Regions from separate parts of the Microbacterium sp. BLY genome, predicted to be linked through region 1. Evidence: riboswitches for the same ligand, from Rfam matches in the RefSeq annotation. Region 1 holds a riboswitch; the other holds the start of a gene.
What was found. A riboswitch is a leader RNA that binds a small molecule or an ion and turns the genes downstream of it on or off. The one in region 1 is predicted to bind thiamine pyrophosphate.

Region 1 (9,920 bases):
AAGTAGTTGGAGACGTGCGCCAGGGTGGCGGCCTGGCGCGAGACCGCGTCCACGAACACCGGATGCGCGTGTCCCAACGAGGTCACCGCGATCCCGGCGAGAAAGTCGAGGTAGCGTCGGTCATCGGCGTCCCACAGGTACGAGCCCTCACCGCGAGTCAGCAGCGCGAGCCGCTCCCCCGCGTTGAGCACGAGATCACGTGCCGCGTCGTCCTGCCAGACGGTCATGCCGTCGCCCCTTTCTCCGCCAGGACCACTTCGGTCCCGATTCCCTTGCTGGTGAACAGTTCGACGAGCACCGAGTGCGGCACCCGTCCGTCGATGATCGCGGCTGCGTCGACCCCGCCCTCGACCGCGTCGAGACAGGCGCGCATCTTCGGGATCATGCCCGACTCCAGGCGCGGCAGCATCTCGATGAGCGTGTCCGAGGTGAGGTGCGACACGAGCGAGTCCCGGTTGGGCCAGTCGGCGTACAGACCGGGCACGTCGGTGAGGATGACGAGCTTGCGCGCCCCGAGGGCCACGGCCAGGGCGGCCGCGGCGGCGTCGGCGTTGACGTTGAGCGACTGACCCGGGTGGTCGAGGTCGGGCGCGATGCTCGACACGACGGGGATCCGTCCGGCCGCGAGGTGGTCGAGCACCGGCGACGGGTCGACCTCGACGACGTCGCCCACACGCCCGAGGTCCACCTCCTCGCCGTCGATCACGACGCCGCGGCGGCGGCCGCCGAAGAGTCCGGCGTCCTCCCCGCTGAGTCCGGTGGCGATCGGCCCGTGCGAGTTGATCTTCGACACGAGCTGCGGGTTCACCTGTCCCGTGAGCACCATCCGCACGACGCCGATGGCCTCGGTGTTGGTGACCCGGTATCCGCCCTTGAACTCGCTGGGGATCTCCAGTCGCTGCAGCATGTCGGAGATCTGCGGTCCGCCGCCGTGCACGACGACCGGCTGCACGCCGACGTAGCGGAGGTACGCGATGTCCTGGGCGAAGGCCTCCTGCAGCTCATCCGAGACCATGGCGTTCCCGCCGTACTTGACGACGACGATCTGGTCGCGGAACTTCTTCAGCCACGGCAGCGACTCGATGAGCGTCGTCGCCTTCTGCGCGGCGATGTCCGGCGTGGTGTCCTGGATGTCGGTCATGAGGCGTAGGCGCTGTTCTCGTGCACGTAGTCGTGGGTGAGGTCGTTGGTGAGCACCGTGGCGGTGGCCTCCCCGACCTTGAGGTCGATGAGCAGATGCGTGGCGCGCGGCGTCAGATCGACCTCCTCCCGCGGGCGGTCGGGGCCACCGGCGCTGCAGACGCGCACCCCGTTCATCCACACGTCGACGTCATACGGATCGAACTGCGCCGCCGTCGTGCCGATCGCCGCCAGGACGCGACCCCAGTTCGGGTCGTTGCCGAAGATGGCGGCCTTGAACAGGTTGTTGCGGGCGACGGAGCGGCCGACCTCGACGGCGTCCTGCTCGGAGACGGCGTGCTGCACCTCGATGGTGATGTCGTGGCTGGCCCCCTCCGCGTCGCCCTGCAGCTTCACGGCGAGCTCCTGGCAGAGCGCGGTGAGCGCTTCGGCGAAGTCGTCGAGATCGGGGACGACCTCCGAGGCGCCGTTGGCGAGCAGGGTGACCTGGTCGTTGGTCGACATGCAGCCGTCGGAGTCGAGGCGGTCGAACGTGCGACCCGTCGCCCGGCGCAGGGCCGCGTCGGCCTGCAGCGGCTCGAGTACCGCGTCGGTGGTGAGCACCACGAGCATCGTCGCCAGGCCGGGTGCGAGCATGCCGGCGCCCTTGGCCATCCCGCCGATCGTCCAGCCGTCGCGGGTCACGACCGCGGTCTTCGCGACCGTGTCCGTGGTCATGATGGCGTGGGCAGCGCTCTCCCCGCCCTCCGCGCTGAGCGCGGCGATCGCCTGCGCGGTACCGGAGAGGACCCTCTCGCGGAAGACCTCGTCGCCGGTCCCGATGAGCCCGGTGGAGCAGACCAGCACATCGCCCGCACTGATGCCGAGCAGCTCGGCCGCCTTCTCCGCGGTCTGATGAGTGGTCTGGAACCCGAAGCTGCCCGTGAAGCAGTTCGCTCCGCCGGAGTTGAGGACGATGGCCTCCACCACCCGGTCCGCGACGGCCTGCTGCGACCAGATGATGGGGTTCGCCTTGGCACGGTTGCTCGTGAAGACGGCGGCGCCGACCTTGCGGGGACCGCGGTTGACGACGACGGCGACATCGGGCTTGCCGGTGGACTTGAGTCCGGCGGCGACGCCCGCCGCCTCGAATCCTGCGGGGGCGGTGACGCTCACGGGGCGACTCCGTTCACTGAGAGGGCGCGGGCCTCGGGAAGACCCAACGCGATGTTCATGGACTGGACGGCAGCTCCGGCGGTGCCCTTGACGAGGTTGTCGACCGCGGTGACCACGGTCACGCGGTTCGCGGCGCGATCGATCGCGAGACCGATGAGGGCCGTGTTGGCCCCGAGCACGTCGGCGGTGCGCGGGAAGGTCCCCTCCGGCAGCAGCTGCACGAAGGTCTCGTCGCCGTAGGCCCTCTCCCACGCCTGGCGGATCTCGGCGTCCGTCACTCCCTCGACGATCGGCGCCGTGGAGGTCGCCAGGATGCCGCGCGACATCGGCACCAGCACCGGCGTGAACGAGATCCGGATGTCCTGGGCCCCTGAGCCTGTCGAAGGGCGAACGGCCGCGAGCGCCTGCCGGATCTCCGGGATGTGCCGGTGCGTGCCGCCGACCGCGTACGGGTTGGCGGAGCCGAGGATCTCGCTGGCGAGGAGGTTGGTCTTCAGGCTCTTGCCCGCCCCGGAGGGGCCGACCGCCAGCACGGAGACGATGTCGCCCGGATCGATGACGCCGGCGGCGACGCCGGGGGCGAGGCTCAGGCTCACGGTCGAGGCGTTGCAACCGGGGGCGGCGATGCGGGTCGCCCCGCGCAAGACGTCGCGCTGCTTGCCACCGGCGACCGGGAGCTCGGGCACACCGTACGTCCACGGCTCGTGGAACGTCCCGCCGTAGAAGGCGTCCCAGGCGGCGGACGAGGTGAGCCGGTGGTCGGCTCCCGCGTCGATCACGAGCGGAGTGTCGCCGAGCGCGTCGGTGTACTGCCCGGACTGACCGTGCGGGAGGGCGAGGAACACGATGTCGTGTCCGGCCAGGATCTCGGGAGTGGTGTCCTGCAGAGTGAGGTGCGCAAGCGAGCGGAGGTGCGGCTGGTGGGCGACGAGGGGCTGTCCGGCGTTCGAGTGCGCCGTGACGGTGCGGATCTCGACGTCGGGGTGGGCGGCCAGGAGGCGGAGGATCTCGCCGCCTGCGTAGCCGGAGGCGCCGGAGACGGCGACGGAATACGTCATGCTTCTACCTTAACGGTCGGGTCCTCGACGATCGCGGGACCGGGGGCGGGGCCGGAGGCGGCGACACCGGCACTCGACCGCCGCGGGCACGCAGGCAGAAGGGCGGGGTCGCCTAGAATCGGCGGCCGCGACGTCGGCGCACGGCGATGACGCTCGGGACGAGCGTCGAAGGAGCGGTGGCGACCGAAGGCATGCGGTGACGATAGCGCGGGCGTCACCGGCACCGCAAATCGGGGCCGTCACACGAGAGCGCCTTCCTGCGGTGCGGCGAAGAACGCGCGCTCGTGCGCACTCGACGTGACGAAGGCACGGCGCATCCGCTCCCGGGTGCCCTCGTCGGCGAGCGCCGCGGCCGAGGTGACGTGCGCGACCGCCTGCCGTGTCGCCTCCGCGAAAGCGGGATCCGCGTATGTCGCCAGCCATGAGGCGTACGGGTGCTGCGGGTCGAGCGGCTCCGCGCCGAATCCCCCGGCGTGGAGCCGCGCCCCCAGATCCGTGTAGAGCCAGAAGCACGGCAGCACAGCCGCGATCAGCGCGGCGTAGTCCCCGCCGAACGCCACCGCCCGCAGATGGTCGAGGTAGGCGACCGTCGCCGGGGCGGGCTCGGTGGCGAACGTCGCGCCGCTCACCCCCGTCTCCGGTGTCAGCCAGGACGCGTGCAGCTCCAGCTCTCCGCGGATCGCCCCCTGTGCGGCATCAGCCCAGAACGCCTGCTCCGCCGGGGTGGGAGCGAGGCGCGAGGCCTCCGCGAGCACCCGGGAGTACTCGCGGAGGTACAGGGCGTCCTGCGCGAGGTAGAACACGAAGGCCGCGCGGTCGAGGGTGCCCCCGGCGAGGTCGCGGATGAAGGGCAGCGCGTCGATGTCGGCACGGAGCCCGGCGATGTCGTCCCACCAGGCATCCGCCACCTCCTCGGCCGTGGGACGGGTCTCGACGCCGCCCCGGTCCCACAGTCCCGCGAAGTGATGGACCGGACCGTGTCCGCCGCCCACGGGCAGCGCGTCCGCCGCGCGCAGGGACTCCCGCAGCCAGGCGCGCGCGGAAGCCACGGCGTCCTCCGGCTCCTCTCCTCGGCCCAGGCGGGTCGCGAGCGCGGAGGACAGCGAGCAGCCCGTGCCGTGCGTGTGCGCCGTCCGGATGCGAGCCCCGGGAAACACCGTCCGCGACTCCGCGACCGCGTCGACGAGGGCGTCCGGCGACTCCTCCCCCGGCAGATGCCCGCCCTTCACGAGCACGGCGGCGCCGGTCGCCGTCGACAGCTCCTGCGCCGCGTCGAGCGCATCGGTCCAGTCGCGCACCGCACGTCCGGCGAGGACGGCGAGTTCGGCGAGGTTCGGGGTGACGACGGTCGCCAAGGGCAGCAGTTCCCGCAGCTCGCGCTCCGCGTCGGCATGGAGGAGCCGATCCCCGGAGGTGGCGATCATGACCGGGTCGAGGACCACGATCGGGGGCTCGTTCGCGACCAGCCACTCGGCCACCGTGCGGATCACCTCGACGTCCGCCAGCATCCCGATCTTCACGGCGTCGATCCGGATGTCGTCGGCGATCGCATCGAGCTGTGCCCGCAGGAACTCCACGGGAGGCACGTGCACGGCCCGGACGCCCTGCGTGTTCTGCGCGGTGAGCGACGTGAGCGCCGCCATCCCGTAGCCCCCGTTCGCGGCGATGGCCTTGAGATCGGCCTGGATGCCCGCACCCCCGGAGGGATCACTGCCCGCGATGCTGAGGACGTGGGGCACCCTTCGGGCGAGCCACCGGCGGCGGAAGGCGGCAGCCGCGGTCCGGGGGTCGTCCGCCGCGCACAGCGCGGACACCACAGCCACCCCCGCGGCTCCGGCATCTCGCAAGGTCTCGACATCGTCCACGCCGACGCCGCCGATCGCGACGCACGGGAGCGGGCTGTCCGCGACGAATGCCGCGAAGCCGTCGACACCGAGCGGCGCCGGATGGTCGGGCTTCGTGCTCGTGGGACGGATGACGCCGACGCCGAGGTAGTCGACGGTCCCCGGCGGCAAGGCGGCCACCGCATCGAGGTGGGCCGGAGTGTTCGCCGTCAGGCCGATCAGCGCCTCCGGTCCGAGGAGGTCGCGAGCGCGGAGGACCGACGCATCGGCCTGCCCGAGATGCACGCCGTCCACCCGCGCACCACGACGGCGGGCTTCGACCGCGGCCTCGAGGCGATCGTTGACGACGAGAAGGGCACGGCCGCCGATGGCTTCGGACAGGGCGAGGAGCTGCTCGACGGTCTCCTCATCCGTCGCCTGCTTGTCGCGCAGCTGCACGATGCGGACCCCGCCCGCCACGGCCTCGCGGACTGTCTCGACCACCCCGCGGGCGCCGCACAGCGTGCGATCGGTGACGAGGTACAGAGACAGATCGGCGCTCATCGCGTTCCCTCCTCGACGCGGGCGCGGGCGGCGATGTCCGCCGGGGTCACGGCGGACATCGCGTCCAGCAGGGCGACGGCGAAACTCCCGGGCCCGCGGGAGACCTCCGCTGCCTGTTCCGCCGCGACCGTGTAGACGAGCGCCGCCGCGGCCACCGCGGTGAGGGCGTCCGTCGCCGTGCCGCGCGCCGCCCCGAGGAACGCCGCCATGACCGCACCGAGCGCGCAGCCTCCGCCCGTGACCCGCGTGAGCAGCTCATGCCCGTTGGCGATGCGGATCACCCGCGAGCCGTCGGTGAGGAGGTCGACCGGACCGGAGACCGCGACCACGGCCCCGTGACGGCCCGCGAGCTCGCGGGCCGCATCCGCGGCCGCCTCCGTCCCGTCCGTCGCGTCGACCCCGCGGCCGCCGGCGGTGCGTCCGGCCAGCGCGAGGATCTCGGACGCGTTGCCGCGGATGGCGGTGGGGCGCAGCGCGGCCAGCTCGTGCGCGAGCGCCGTCCGCACCGGGAGGGTGCCGATCGCGACGGGGTCGAGCACCCACGGCGTGCCGGCGGCGAGCGCTCCGGCCACAGCCTCCCGGCCGGCCTCCCGCTGCTCCGGGGTCGGCGTCCCGAGGTTGATCAGCACCCCGGAGGCGGCACCCGCGAAGGCCTCGGCCTCACCGACGATGTCGACCATGGCCGGGGCGGCGCCGAGCGCGAGGAGGACGTTCGCGGTGAAGCCCGTCACGACGGCGTTCGTGATGCAGTGCGTCAACGGCGGAGAGGCCCGGACCTCCTCCCGCAGCCTTCCCGCCGTGGCGGCGAGGTCGAGGACGGATTGCGGACGCACAGGATCGCTCATCGGCGACATCCCTTCGCTAGTACGAACTAGATCAGGTTCGACGGGTGTGATCTCAGCCGCGGATGCGGCACCCCGTGTCACTGCCTCGCAGTCTAGCGAGCGAGGGCGTCGAGCAGCGCCCGCTCCTCCGTCCGCGTGAGTCCGGCGCGGCGCTCCCGGTCCACGCCCCGCTCGCGCTCGTCCGCCACGACGCGCTCCACCGTGTCATCGAGAGGGCGGAGCGTGCCGCCGCTGCTCCGGTACCGCACATTGGAGCGCGTCATGAATCCACGCATCTCCGGCGGCAGCCACAGCGGCAGCGACCGCGGTCCCGCCCAATACGCGACGCCCTCCGCGACGAGACGCTCCTCCGTGCCCACGACCACCGGGCCGGTATGCCCCGTTGCCGCGCGGACGGTCCGGAGCACGTCCTCCAGCGCGTGCACGTCGCCGATCGCGTTCACGGCGCCGGTGACGCGGGCGGACACGACGAAGGCGGCGACGTCCTCGACGTCGATGACCTGTGCCGTGCGCCCGTCCAGGGGCGGGAGCAGCACCGGCTCGTCCAGGGCCCGGAGGAACGCCGCCGCCCAGTATCCGAAGCGATCGCTGGGGTCGCCGTCGCCGACGATGAGGCCGGGACGGACGATGAGCGCGCGGTCGCCGAGACCATCCTGCACGGCGTCCTCCGCCGCGACCTTCTCACGCGCGTAGTCGTCGCCCTCACCGGCCCGCGCCGCCGGATGCCGCGGGGCCGACTCGTCGGTCCCGACCGTCTCGTCGTCGCGGTACACCGACATCGATGAGATGTACGTCCACCGGGCGGCGCGATCGCCGAGCGCACGGACGGCCGCGGACACGTGATCGGCGCGGGAGGAGACGTCGACCACGTGGTCCCAGTCCGTCCGGGACACGACGTCGTAGGCAGCCTCCTCCTCTCGGTCCGCCAGCACGAGGGTCGCTCCCGGCGGCGCCGGGCGTCCCCCGCGGGCCAGGCAGGTCACGGTCGCCCCCGCCCTGAGCGCATGCGCGGCGATGCGCCCCGACAGCCATCCGGTTCCCCCGAGGATCAGCACATCCGTCATGTGCCCATGTCAGCAGGATCGCGGGCGCGAGGGAAGCGGCTCCGCTCAGAGCGGAGCGGCAGGTCAGGCCGTCACGCGAGTACAGGCGTCACGCGAACGAAGCCCCCCACGCGAACACAGGTCATCACGCGAGTACAGGCCACCGGCACTGCTGTCGCCTGATGCCGCGCGAACGCATGATGCCGCGCGGCATCAGGATCAGTCGCGGAGCGCGGCGCCGAAGCGTTCGGCGGCCACCGCGACGCCCGCCATCTTCGCCTCGGAGGCCTCCGCGGCGGTGAGCGTGCGGTCGTCGGCGCGGAAGCGCAGGGCGAACGTCAGCGACTTCGATCCCTCGGGCACCCCCTCGCCGCGGTAGTCGTCCACGAGCCGGACGGACTCCAGCAGCGCGCCGGCGCCCTCGACGAGAGCCGCGCGGACGTCGCCTGCCGGCACCTCGGCCGGGAGGGTGAGCGAGACGTCCTGCGTCGCGGCCGGGAACGTGGAGAGCGATGCCGCCACGATGCGTCCCCCGGCGAGCGTGAGCAGCCGGTCGAGGTCCAGCTCCAGCACGGTGGCACGAGCCGGCAGATCGGCCTCCTCGGCGACGGCGGGATGCAGCTCGCCGACGTAGCCGACCTCCTCGCCGCCGACGACGAGCGCTCCGGTGCGTCCGGGGTGCAACGCGGCGCGCTGCGTCTGCACGACATCGATCTCGATGCCCGCGGCGGCCCCGATCACGCGCACCGCATCGAGCGCCTCGACAAGCCCGGCGGGCTCGGCAGCACGTCCCGGCTGACGCGGGGACACGTTCCCGGTCAGCAGCACCGCGACATGGCGCTCCTGCGGCGGGATCGACGCGTCGAGCTCCGCGAGCACCTCGTCCGACGGCCGGACGCCGAGGGGCGGAACCTCGGCGGTGCCGTACTCCACGCCCGGCCCCGGGACGAACACGGCGCCGGTCTCGAACAGGGCCAAGTCGGTGAGCCCGCGCGAGATGTTGCGATGCGCGGTCTGCAGCAGACCGGGGATGAGCGAGCGCCGCAGGAACGGCACCTGCCCGTCGAGCGGGTTCGCGAGGCGGATGCTGGGCAGGTGCTCACCGGACGCGGAGCCGTGCAGATCGTTCTGCGCCTCGGTCGTGAACGGGAATGCCGGGGTCTCGACGAAGCCGGCGGCCGCGAGGGCGTTCGCCACGCGGCGACGTCCCTGCTGGTGGGCCGTGAGGCCGCGACCGGACGGCGGCGTCGGCAGCACCGAGGGGATGCGGTCGAGCCCATGGATGCGGGCGACCTCCTCGGCGAGCGTCCACTTGTCGGTGAGGTCGGGACGCCACGTGGGCGGGATGACGATCCACCCGGCCTCTGCCTGGGTCCCTTCGCCTTCGGCCTGGGTCCCTTCGCCTTCGGCCTGGGTCCCTGAGCTTGTCGAAGGGCTGACCTCCGCCCCGATCGTCGTCAACGCGCCCACGATCTCGTCGTCGGTGTAGTCGACGCCGATCAGCCCCTGGACGAAGCCGCGCGGGAGCTCGATCTCGGCGACGAACACCTCGGCGAAGAGCGCGCCGCCCTCCTCCGTGAGCGTGCCGCCGGCGAGCTCGACCATGAGGTCGGCTGCGCGCCGGGCCGCGACGAAGGGGATCAGCGGGTCGACGCCCCGCTCGAAGCGCTTGGACGCCTCGCTCGGGAGCTTGTGCCGGCGGGCCGTGCGGGCGATGGTCGTGGCGTCGAAGGTCGCCGCCTCGATGAGCACGTTCCGCGTGGTGTCGCTCATCTCGGTGGTGCCGCCGCCCATGACCCCCGCGAGGCCGATCGGACCGGAGTCGTCGGTGATGAGGAGGTCTTCGACGTGCAGCTTCCGCTCGACGCCGTCGAGCGTGGTCATCTTCTCCCCCGGCGTCGCGCGGCGGACGGTGATGCCGCCCGTGAGCTTGTCGAGGTCGTAGCCGTGCAGCGGCTGTCCGAGCTCGAGCATGACGTAGTTCGTGATGTCGATGAGGACACCCAGGGAACGCATGCCGGCGAGACTCAGTCGCGCGATCATCCACGGCGGGGTGGGTCGCGACGGGTCGACGTCCCGCACGACCCGGGTGACGAACTCGCTCGCGCCGACCTGGCCGCGCACCGGCGCCTGGTCGTCCACCACGGCGGTGTGTCCGGAGCCGGGCTGCAGCTCGGCGAAGTCACGCTCGGCCGGGTCGCGGAACGCCGCCCCCGTGGCGTGGGAGTACTCACGGGCGACCCCGCGCACCGAGAAGGCGTAGCCCCGGTCCGGCGTCACGTTGATCTCCAC
Region 2 (9,920 bases), on a different contig from region 1:
GGCGGCGATGAGCGCCGAGACGACGGCGGTCGCCCAGCTCATGTCCCAGTGGTCGAAGTACTCCCCGAACGCGAGCATGATGCCGTTGGTCAGCCCGAGCTTCTTCTCGGGCACCGCGACCGAGATCGCGATGGTCGGCAGGATGAACACGAGCAGGATGAGACCGGCGGCGAGGAACACCGAGCGCGGGTAGCCCTTGCCCGGGTCCTTCATCTGGTTCACATGGACGGCGTTCACCTCCATACCGGCGTACGCGAGCACGTTCGACACGATGAGCACGATGGAGGCCAGGCCCGTGAACGGCGGGATGATCGCCGAGGCGTCCAGCGGCACCTGGCTCTTCTCCCCGCTGAACACCCAGATGGCCCCGAACACGATCAGCATGATCGCCGGGAGCACCGTACCGAGGATGCCTCCCCAGGAGCCCAGCTTCGCGAAGAGGTCGCCGCCGCGGAGGGTGACCAGGGTGGAACCCCAGTAGAAGACGATGATGATGACCGCGGTGAAGAACCCGGAGCTGGACAGCGAGGGATCAAGGAAGACGAAGGCGAGAGCGCCCGCGACGAACGCGAGCTGCGTGGGGAACCAGACCACGTTCTGGATCCACTGCAGCCACACCGCCGTGAACCCCCAGCGGTTACCGAGGGCCTCCCGCACCCAGACGTACACGCCGCCCTTCCACCCGGTCGCCAGTTCGGCGGCGACGAGGGCGGTGGGGATGAGGAAGACGATCGCCGGGATGATGTACAGCGTGACGCTGCCCAGACCGTAGATCGCCATCGCGGGAAGGGACCGCAGGCTCGCCACGACGACGAGCGTGAGGAGGGCGAGCTGGCCGACGCCGAGGACGGCGACGGCGGGACGGGAGACCTGCGGCGTCGAGGCCGCACCGGTCGCACCAGACTGCTGCGCAGACATATCGGCCTCCTCAGTGGTGGAACGCGGAGTCGGGCTGTTCGGCGGGCATGGGGGCCTCCAGGGCGTCGAGGTACGCGACCTCGGCCTTGATCGTCTCCAGCAGCTCCGCGGCGAGGTCCATGCTCAGCCCGTTGCGGACGACGATGCGCTGCACCGTGAGGTCTTCGAGATCCGCGGGCATCGGGTAGGCCGGGACGAGCCAGCCGCGCATCCGGAGGCGGTCCTGCAGGTGATAGAGCGTCCACTTGTCGGTGTGGCCCTCCTTCAGGCGCCACGCGAACACCGGGATGTCGCTGCCGTCGTTCCACAGCTCGAACGCATCGAGCTGACCGATGCCCGCCGAGAGGAACTTCGCCACGTTCTGCGACGCCTGCTGGACGGCGCGATACCCCTCGAACCCGAGGCGGAGGAAGAGGTAGTACTGCAGGAGCACCTGGGCCCCGGGGCGGGAGAAGTTCAACGCGAACGTCGGCATCTCCCCGCCGAGGTAGCTGACCTGGAACACGAGGGAGTCCGGCAGCCACTGGGCGTCGCGCCACACCACCCACCCGAGGCCCGGGTAGACGAGACCGTACTTGTGCCCCGAGGTGCTGATGGAGTGCACGCGCTCCAACCGGAAGTCCCAGACGAGATCGGGCTGGAGGAAGGGGGCGATCATCGCCCCGGAGGCGCCGTCCACGTGGATCGGGATGTCGAGACCGGTGTTCTTCTGGATCTCGTCGAGGGCGGCGGCGATCTCGGCCACCGGTTCGTACATGCCCGTGTAGGTGACCCCCATGATCGCGACGACGCCGATGGTGTTCTCGTCGACGTACTTGTCGAGGTCGTGGCCGTCGAGCGTCTTGTGCTCCTCGCTGATGGGCACGAAGCGCGGTTCGACGTCGAAGTAGTTGCAGAACTTCTCCCAGCACACCTGCACGGCGCTCGACATCACGAGGTTCGGCGAGGAGGCGTCCTTGCCGGCGGCGCGCCTGGCCCGCTGCCAGCGCCGCTTGAACGCGAGACCCCCGAGCATGCAGGCCTCCGAGGAGCCGATCGTCGAGGTGCCGATGCTGCGGCTGGCGTCCGGCGCGTTCCACAGGTTCGCGAGCATGTGCCAGCAGTTGTCCTCGATGGCGGCGGTCTGCGGATACTCGTCCTTGTCGATCATGTTCTTGTCGAAGGAGGCCATGTAGACCTGCTTCGCCTCGTCGTCCATCCACGTGCTGACGAAGGTGGCGAGGTTCAGGCGCGCATTGCCGTCGAGGATCGTCTCGTCCTCCACGATCTGCTTCGCGGTCGCGGGGAGCGACTCGCTGTCGGGGATCACATGCCGGGGGGCTACGGTGGCTTCCCCCGGGCGGGTGAACAGCGGCTGGTCGTCGGAGATGCTCATGGGACGTCCCTTCATTCGGTGTCACTTCGGCACTGCGTCGTTGAGGCGCGGTCTTCTGCGCACGCTAGACCTCTCCCCGATGGACTTCTAGGGTCTCTGGTCCTATGGGAGACCGGTCAGGCGGGACCGAGGATGAAGTTCCAGGCGCCGGTGGCGACCGCAGCGGCGATCGCGATCCCCGAGATCGCCGCGCCGACGGCGAGCAGGATCCACTCGGGGGCACCGAAGCGCGACTCCCGCGCCCACGTCCGCCGGACCGGCGCGCCGAACCCGCGGGCCTCCATCGCGGTCGCGAGCTTCGCGCCGCGGCGGATCGACAGCACCAGCAGCGCGAAGGCCATGCCGAGGAAGCGGCGGAGCCGCCCGCGGTCGGCGACGCCCCGCGCCCGGCGGGCGAGCTCCAAGGCGCGCCAGTCGTCGAGGAACAGGCCCACCATGCGGAGCCCGGCGAGCGCGCCGAGCACGAACCGGGCGGGTAGACGCAGGATCTGCCCGAGGCCGTCGGCGAGGTCGGTGGGGTCGACCGTGATGAACAGCACCACCGACGGCAGGGCGATCGCGAGCACGCGCAGCGTCGTCGCGAGGGCGAGGGCGAGCGAGCCCTCGCTGATGCGCAGCACGAACCAGTCGACGTAGACGGTGCCGCTCGTCTCCCCGTAGAGCGCGATGGTGAGACCGGTGAGCGGCGCCGCGAGCCACACCGGCCAGGTGCGCACCCAGAACTCCCGCCACCCGATGCCGGCGAAGAGGAACAGCACGGCCTCCAGCGCCAGCGCGACCGACGCCGACACCGGGTCGAGCGTGAGGATCAGCGGCAGGGCGATGAGGGCGCTGACGCCGAGCTTCGCGACCGGGTTGATGCGGGCGACCACGCCGGTGCGGGCGGGTGCCGTGGCGAGATCCGTCATGCCCGCACCCCCAGCGCGAACCGGGTGGCGTGCAGGGCGCGCGCCACGTCGAGGTCGTGGGTGATGGTGACGATGGCGGAGCCTTCGTCCCGGAGCACGGCGAGCATGGCGACGAGCTCGGCCCAGGTGCGGGCGTCCTGGCCGAAGGTCGGCTCGTCGAGGACGAGCACGCGGGGACGCGTGGCGATCGCCGCGGCGACGGTCAGGCGGCGCTTCTCCCCGCCGGAGAGCGTGTACGGGTTCGCGGCACCGAGGGCGGTGAGCCGCAGCCGCGCCAGCAGTTCGTCAACGCGCGCCGTGATCTCGTCCTCCGGGAGGCCGAGGGCCCGCGGGCCCACCGCGAGTTCGTCGCGGACGGTCTTGGCGAGGAGCTGGTGCTCCGGCTCCTGGAACACCATGCCGATCCGGGTCAGCAGGTCTCGGGACGCCCATCGGATCGGGGAGGCCTCCGCCCCCTGCTCGAGCGCCGGCGCGGCGGTCACCGCGCCGTCCGCCGGAGGCAGGAGACCGGCGAGCGTGAGGCCCAGCGTCGACTTTCCCGCCCCGTTGGGTCCGGTGATGGCGAGGGCCTCCCCGGCATGCACGTCCAGGTCGATGCCGTGCGCCACCGGGCGCCCCTTCACCCGCGCGACGGCCAGCTCGCGCGCCGACAGCAGCACCTCACCCGGACCGGCGAGTGGCGCCGGGGGCTCGGCGGGAGGGCGGCCGGGCACCCACACACCGTCCGCTGCGAGGCGCGCGCCCTGCGCACCGAGGACCTCGGCGGGTGGGCCGTCCGCGATCACGCCGCCGGCGCCGAGCACGATGACCCGGGTGAGCAGCGGCAGCCACACCTCGAGCCGGTGCTCCACGACCACGAGGGTCGCGGGCCGGACCGCCAGCATGCGCTCGACCGCCTCCCTGACCTCCTGCACGCCCTCCGGGTCGAGGTTGGCCGTCGGCTCGTCGAGCAGGACGAGGCCGGGCCGCATGGCGAGCATGCCGGCGAGGGCGAGGCGCTGCTTCTGCCCGCCGGAGAGCGCCTTCGTGGGGTGGTCGAGCGGGAGATCGAGCCCCACGGCCGCCAGGGCCTCCTCGACACGCGACCAGATCTCCGCGCGCGGCACCCCGAGGTTCTCACAGCCGAACGCGACGTCGTCGCCCGCTCTGGCGAGGATCACCTGCGAATCCGGATCCTGCAGGACGAGCCCGGACCGCCCCCGCGTCGCCACGGCCGGGGCGCCGTCGACGAGCAGCTCGCCCTCGCTCTCGCCCTCCTCCTCGCCGCCGAGCACGCCGGCCAGCCCGTGCAGCAACGTGGACTTGCCCGCACCGGACGCACCGAGCACGAGCACGCGCTCCCCGGACTCGATGCGGAAGGAGACGTCGCGCAGCGCCCAGGCGCGGCGACTCGCGTGCCGCCACCCCCACCCGCGCGCCTCGACGGCGGCGGGGGCGACCTCCTCCGCCGCCATCAGACGCGGACGCGCGCCTCGCGGCCGGACCCGAAGCGATCCAGCGCCCCGGTCGCCGCGATGCCGCGGGCGAGCACCCAGGAGAGGGCCCCGGCGATGACGGCACCAGAGACCACGGCGCTCACGAGGTAGATCACGGTGAACGCGGGGCCGGACCCGGCGTACCAGAGGATGAGGTTGTTGATGCTGCCCGCGAGCGCGGCGCCCGCCCCGGCGAGGATCGCGACCGGCAGCGACCAGCGGCGGTAGAAGAACAGCAGGAAGATCAGCTCGGCGCCGAGGCCCTGCACCAATCCGGCCTCGATCGTGAGGAATCCGCCCCACTGGTTGCCGACGAGCGCCGACACCACGGCCGCCAGCGTCTCGACGTAGATCGCGGCCCCCGCCTTGCGGATGATGAGGCCGCCGAGAACGCCGGCGAACAGCCACGGACCGTCCAGGAGTCCCTGCAGGCCGGGGAGCAGCGGCTCCAGCAGAGCCTTGGGGCCGAGGTAGCCGACGTTCCAGGCGAGGAAGATCAGACCGGCGGCGACACCGAGGACGCTGGCGACGACGATGTCGACGATGCGCCACCGCAGATAGCCGCGTGCCGGAGCGGTCGTCGTCTTCGCGGACGGGGACGTGGACGTGGACGTACTCATGTGAACTCCTCCCTGCGCTGGCATGACCCAGATCAGGTTCGACGGTCGAAGCGCGATTCGCTCCCTCTCAGCCCGGCTCGCCGGACTCCCGTGGTTGTGGTGACGATTCTACCGCTTTCCGTCCGCGCGTCCGGAGCCCTGCACGGCGGATTCCTGACGGGATTCGGTACCGTAAGCGAGTGACCGCTTCCGATCCCCCCGCCGAGGCGTCCGTCGGCGTCGGCGTCGACGCCCGGCCCGACCGCACCGCACCGGTGCCGACGAACCCCGCCGCCACGGAACCCGCCGTCGACGCGGACGACTCCGCCCCGGCGAGCGAGGACAGCGCCGCCACCGGCACGGTTGCCTGGGCCGATGCCTCCGCACCGGCCACCGCCCTGACCTGGGTCGACCCCGATGCGGTCGCCGCCGGCTCGTCGACGCCCGACTTCGACGCGTCGCCCGACGCGGAGGGCACGACGGGACTGCTGCGCGACGCCCGGCTGCGTCCGGCGATCGCCGGCCCTGGCCTGCTCCTCCCACTCGGGGTGCTCGCCGGCCTCGTCGCCTCCTACGCGGGCACCACGCTGCTCTGGCCGCTGCACGAGATCCCTCCGACCGTCCAGGCCGTCGAGTTCACCCCCGTCGCCGCCCCCACCGCGGCACTCGCCTGGCCCGCCGTCGGTGACGGCGCCGTCGGGATCACCGGCATGACCACCGCCGCTTCCACCACCGCGCCGGTGAGCATCGCGAGCATCACCAAGGTGGTCAGCGCGCTCATGGTCCTGGACCGCCTGCCGCTGGCCCCCGGGGAACAGGGCCCGGAATTCTCCTTCACGTACGCCGACAGCGTCCGCTACTGGGACTACCGCATCTCCGACCAGTCCGCGCTGGACGTCCCTGTCGGCGGGGTACTGACGGAGTACCAGCTGCTGCAGGGGACGCTGCTGGGCTCGGCCAACAACTACATCGACCGGCTCGCGACGGAGATCTGGGGGTCGAACCGCGAGTTCGCCGCGGCCGCGGAGCGCTGGCTCAGCGAGCGGGGCCTCTCCGGGATCACCGTGGTCACACCGTCCGGATTCGACGAGCGCAACGTCGCCACCCCGGAGGCCCTCGTCGCGCTCGGAGAGGTGGCGATGCGGAACCCGGTGTTCGCGGAGATCGTGGGCACCCGCTCGGTCGACCTCCCGGGCGCCGGCACCGTCGTCAACACGAACGGGATGCTCGCCGACCCCGGTGTCGTCGGCATCAAGACCGGCACGCTCGTCGGGTGGAACCTGCTGACCGCCAAGGACGTCACGGTCGGCGACTCGACGGTCCGGCTCTACGCCGCCGCGCTCAACCAGGAGGACGACGACGCCCGCCTCGCCCTCACGCGCGCCCTGTTCGCCCAGACCGAGGCCGCACTGCAGGCCCAGGGCCCGGTGGTCCCCGCCGGCACCGTGGTCGGGCGCGTCGCGACCGTGTGGGGGGAGAGCGTCGACGTCGTCACGGGTGCGGACGCGGATGTCGTGCTGTGGAACGGCGCGACCGCGACCGCGTCCCCGCAGTTCGACCTCGGCGAGGAGCGGGAGGCGGACGGCACCGTCGGCACGCTCACCACGACCGGCCCCATCGACAGCACCGAGACCGCGCTGGTCCTCGACGAGGACGTGGAGGGTCCGAGCCCCTGGTGGCGGCTCACGCACCCGCTCGAGCTCCTCGGTATCACCTCCGCCGACTGACTCCGCATGCACGACGCCCCGCTCCGGTCCGGAGCGGGGCGTCGTGCCTGATGCGGGTCAGGGGCGAGGCGTCGTGCCGTCCGCGCCGTCCTCCAGCAGCGCCTGCGCGGCGGCGGTCTCGGCCGCCGGCACCTGGGCACCGACCGCGGCCCCGGCCGCGGCGGCCGCCGCCTGCGCCTCGGCGCTCCCGTCCTCCTCGGCCTCACCGGTCACGACGACGGGAGAGGATCCGGTGAGCGCGGCTTCCGCGTCGAGATCCGTCGCCGCCTGCTCGAACTGCGACTGGTACAGCCGCCAGTACGCACCCTGCGCGGCGATGAGTTCGTCGTGCGTGCCCTTCTCCACGATGTCGCCGTGCTCCATCACGAGGATGAGGTCGGCGTCCCGGATGGTCGACAGGCGGTGCGCGATGACGAACGAGGTGCGCCCCTGGCGGAGCGCGGCCATCGCGTGCTGCAGCAGCAGCTCGGTGCGGGTGTCGACAGCGGACGTCGCCTCATCGAGGATGAGGATCGACGGCTGGGCGACGAACGCCCGGGCGATCGTGATGAGCTGCCGCTCTCCGGCGGAGACGTTCGAGGCGTCCTCGTCGAGCACGGTGTCGTATCCGTCCGGCAGCGCGTGCACGAACCGGTCGACGTACGTCGCCTTCGCGGCGGCGAGCACTTCCTCGTCTGTCGCGGTCGAGCGACCGTACCGGATGTTCTCGCGGATGCTCCCGGCGAAGAGCCACGGGTCCTGGAGCACCATTCCGGTGCGGGACCGCAGCTCGTCGCGCGTGATGGTCGAGATGTCCTGACCGTCGAGCGTGATCCGTCCGCCGCTGAGCTCGTAGAACCGCATGATGAGGTTGACGAGCGTCGTCTTGCCGGCACCCGTGGGGCCGACGATCGCGACGGTCTGCCCCGGCTCCACACGGAACGACAGATCGGTGATGAGCGGTCGCTCCGGCGAGTACGAGAACGAGACGTTCTCGAACTCGATCACGCCCTCCCCCTCCCGGAGCGCGGGAGCGTCGGGGTCGTCGGCGTCCTGTTCGTCGGCATCGAGCAGGTCGAACACCCGCTCGGCCGACGCGGTGCCGGACTGCACGACCGCGGCCATGCCGCCGAGTTCGGACAGCGGCTGCGTGAACTGCTGCGAGTACTGGATGAACGCCTGCACATCGCCGAGGCGCAGCTGCCCGTTGGCGACCATGAGGCCGCCGAGCACCGCGATGCCGACGTAGGTGAGGCTGCCGACGAAGGTCATCGCGGGCATGATGATGCCCGAGAGGAACTGCGCCTTGAAGCTCGCCTGGAAGAGCTCCTCGTTCTCGGCCTTGAACTTGTCCAGGGCGTCCTGCTCGCGGCCGAACACCTTCACCAGCGCGTGGCCGGAGAAGGCCTCCTCGACGCGGGCGTTGAGCCGGCCGACCTTGCGCCACTGGGTGCCGAACGCCTTCTGCGACCGCGGACCGATCACCCCGAAGATGACGGCCATGAGCGGCAGGGCGACGAGCGCCACGAGGGCGAGCTGCCACGAGATCGAGAACATCATCACCAGCACGCCGATCACCGTGAGCACGGCGGTCAGCGCACCCGACAGCGACTGCTGCATGGTCTGGGTGATGTTGTCGATGTCGTTCGTCACCCGCGAGATGAGCTCACCACGCTGCACCTTGTCGAAGTACGACAGGGGCAGGCGGTTGATCTTCGCCTCCACGGCCTCGCGCAGGCGCCACATGGTGCGCACCATGATGACGTTGATGACGTAGCCCTGCAGCCAGCTGAGGAACGCGGCGACCACGTAGATCGCCAGGACCGCGGCGATGACCCAGCGCAGCGCATCGAAGTCGATGCCGTCGCCGACCCGGAAGTCGCCGAGGGCGGCGACCTGGTTCGCGAAGTCGGTCTGTCCGGCGTCGCGCAGCGCCTCGGCCACGACGTCCTGCGGCGTCCCCGCGGGGAACCCGGGGAAGTCGCCGCTCGGCTGACCGAGCTGGATCGAGATGAAGCCGCGGTAGACGATGTTCGTCGCCTCGGCGAGCACCTTCGGCGCGGCGACGGTCAGGACGACGCCGATCGCTCCGAGGATCGACACGAAGACGAACCACACGGCGGAGGGCTTGAGCAGCCCGATCATCCGGGCGAAGCTCGCCCCGAAGTTGTCGGCCTTGCCCGGCGCGACGCTGTCCCAGGATCCGGAGTTCTGCCGCGCCTGCTCGGCAAGGTCGGCCTCGTACTGCTCCTCGGGGGTGAGCTCCCGCTCGACCGCGGGAGCCGTGGCCTTGCCCCGACCGCGGCGGCGCGGGTTCCCCGCCCCCTCGTTCCCTGACCCCTGGGTCCCTGACCCCTGGGTCCCTGAGCTTGTCGAAGGGTCCTGCGCGCTCATGCGTCCACCCCCAGCTGCGACTCGACGATCTCGCGGTAGGTCTCGCTGCTCTCCAGCAGCTCTTCGTGGGTGCCGACGCCGACCATGGTCCCGCCCTCGAGCACGACGATGCGGTCGGCGTCGGTGATGGTGGAGACGCGCTGCGCGACCACGATCTTCGTCACGTGCGGGAGCTCTCGCCAGAGCGCCTGCCGCAGGCGCGCGTCCGTCGTGAGGTCGAGTGCCGAGAACGAGTCGTCGAACACGAGCACCTGCGGCCGGTGGACGATGGCCCGGGCGATCGCGAGGCGCTGTCGCTGCCCGCCGGACACGTTGGTGCCGCCCTGCGCGATGCGGGATTCGAGGCCGTCCGGCATCTCCTCCACGAAATCGCGCCCCTGCGCGATCTCCAGCGCGTGCCAGAGCTCCTCGTCGGTGGCGTCCTCGCGGCCGTAGCGGAGGTTCGACGCGACGGTGCCCGTGAACAGGAACGGTCGCTGCGGCACGAGGCCGATGCTGTCCCACAGCGCTTCGACGTCGGCCTCGCGCACGTCGGTGCCGCCGAC

Region 2: linked by a shared signal. The riboswitch ahead of KAF39_RS02830 (ECF transporter S component) and the one ahead of thiM (hydroxyethylthiazole kinase) in region 1 are both predicted to bind thiamine pyrophosphate.

Annotation. Positions count from the first base shown of each region.
Region 1 is NZ_JAGKSR010000002.1:249,984-259,903, reverse strand. It holds gene KAF39_RS15780 (acetylornithine transaminase) at 1-227, opposite strand, end outside; gene argB (acetylglutamate kinase) at 224-1,141, opposite strand; gene argJ (bifunctional glutamate N-acetyltransferase/amino-acid acetyltransferase ArgJ) at 1,138-2,295, opposite strand; gene argC (N-acetyl-gamma-glutamyl-phosphate reductase) at 2,292-3,353, opposite strand; gene KAF39_RS15760 (bifunctional hydroxymethylpyrimidine kinase/phosphomethylpyrimidine kinase) at 3,593-5,740, opposite strand; gene thiM (hydroxyethylthiazole kinase) at 5,737-6,585, opposite strand; TPP riboswitch at 6,577-6,670, opposite strand; gene KAF39_RS15750 (NAD-dependent epimerase/dehydratase family protein) at 6,678-7,649, opposite strand; gene KAF39_RS15745 (phenylalanine--tRNA ligase subunit beta) at 7,848-9,920, opposite strand, start outside.
Region 2 is NZ_JAGKSR010000001.1:528,434-538,353, forward strand. It holds gene KAF39_RS02810 (amino acid permease) at 1-918, opposite strand, end outside; gene KAF39_RS02815 (glutamate decarboxylase) at 929-2,293, opposite strand; gene KAF39_RS02820 (energy-coupling factor transporter transmembrane protein EcfT) at 2,410-3,201, opposite strand; gene KAF39_RS02825 (ABC transporter ATP-binding protein) at 3,198-4,655, opposite strand; gene KAF39_RS02830 (ECF transporter S component) at 4,655-5,296, opposite strand; TPP riboswitch at 5,289-5,398, opposite strand; gene KAF39_RS15880 (D-alanyl-D-alanine carboxypeptidase family protein) at 5,476-7,002, shown strand; gene KAF39_RS02840 (ABC transporter ATP-binding protein) at 7,060-9,375, opposite strand; gene KAF39_RS02845 (ABC transporter ATP-binding protein) at 9,372-9,920, opposite strand, start outside.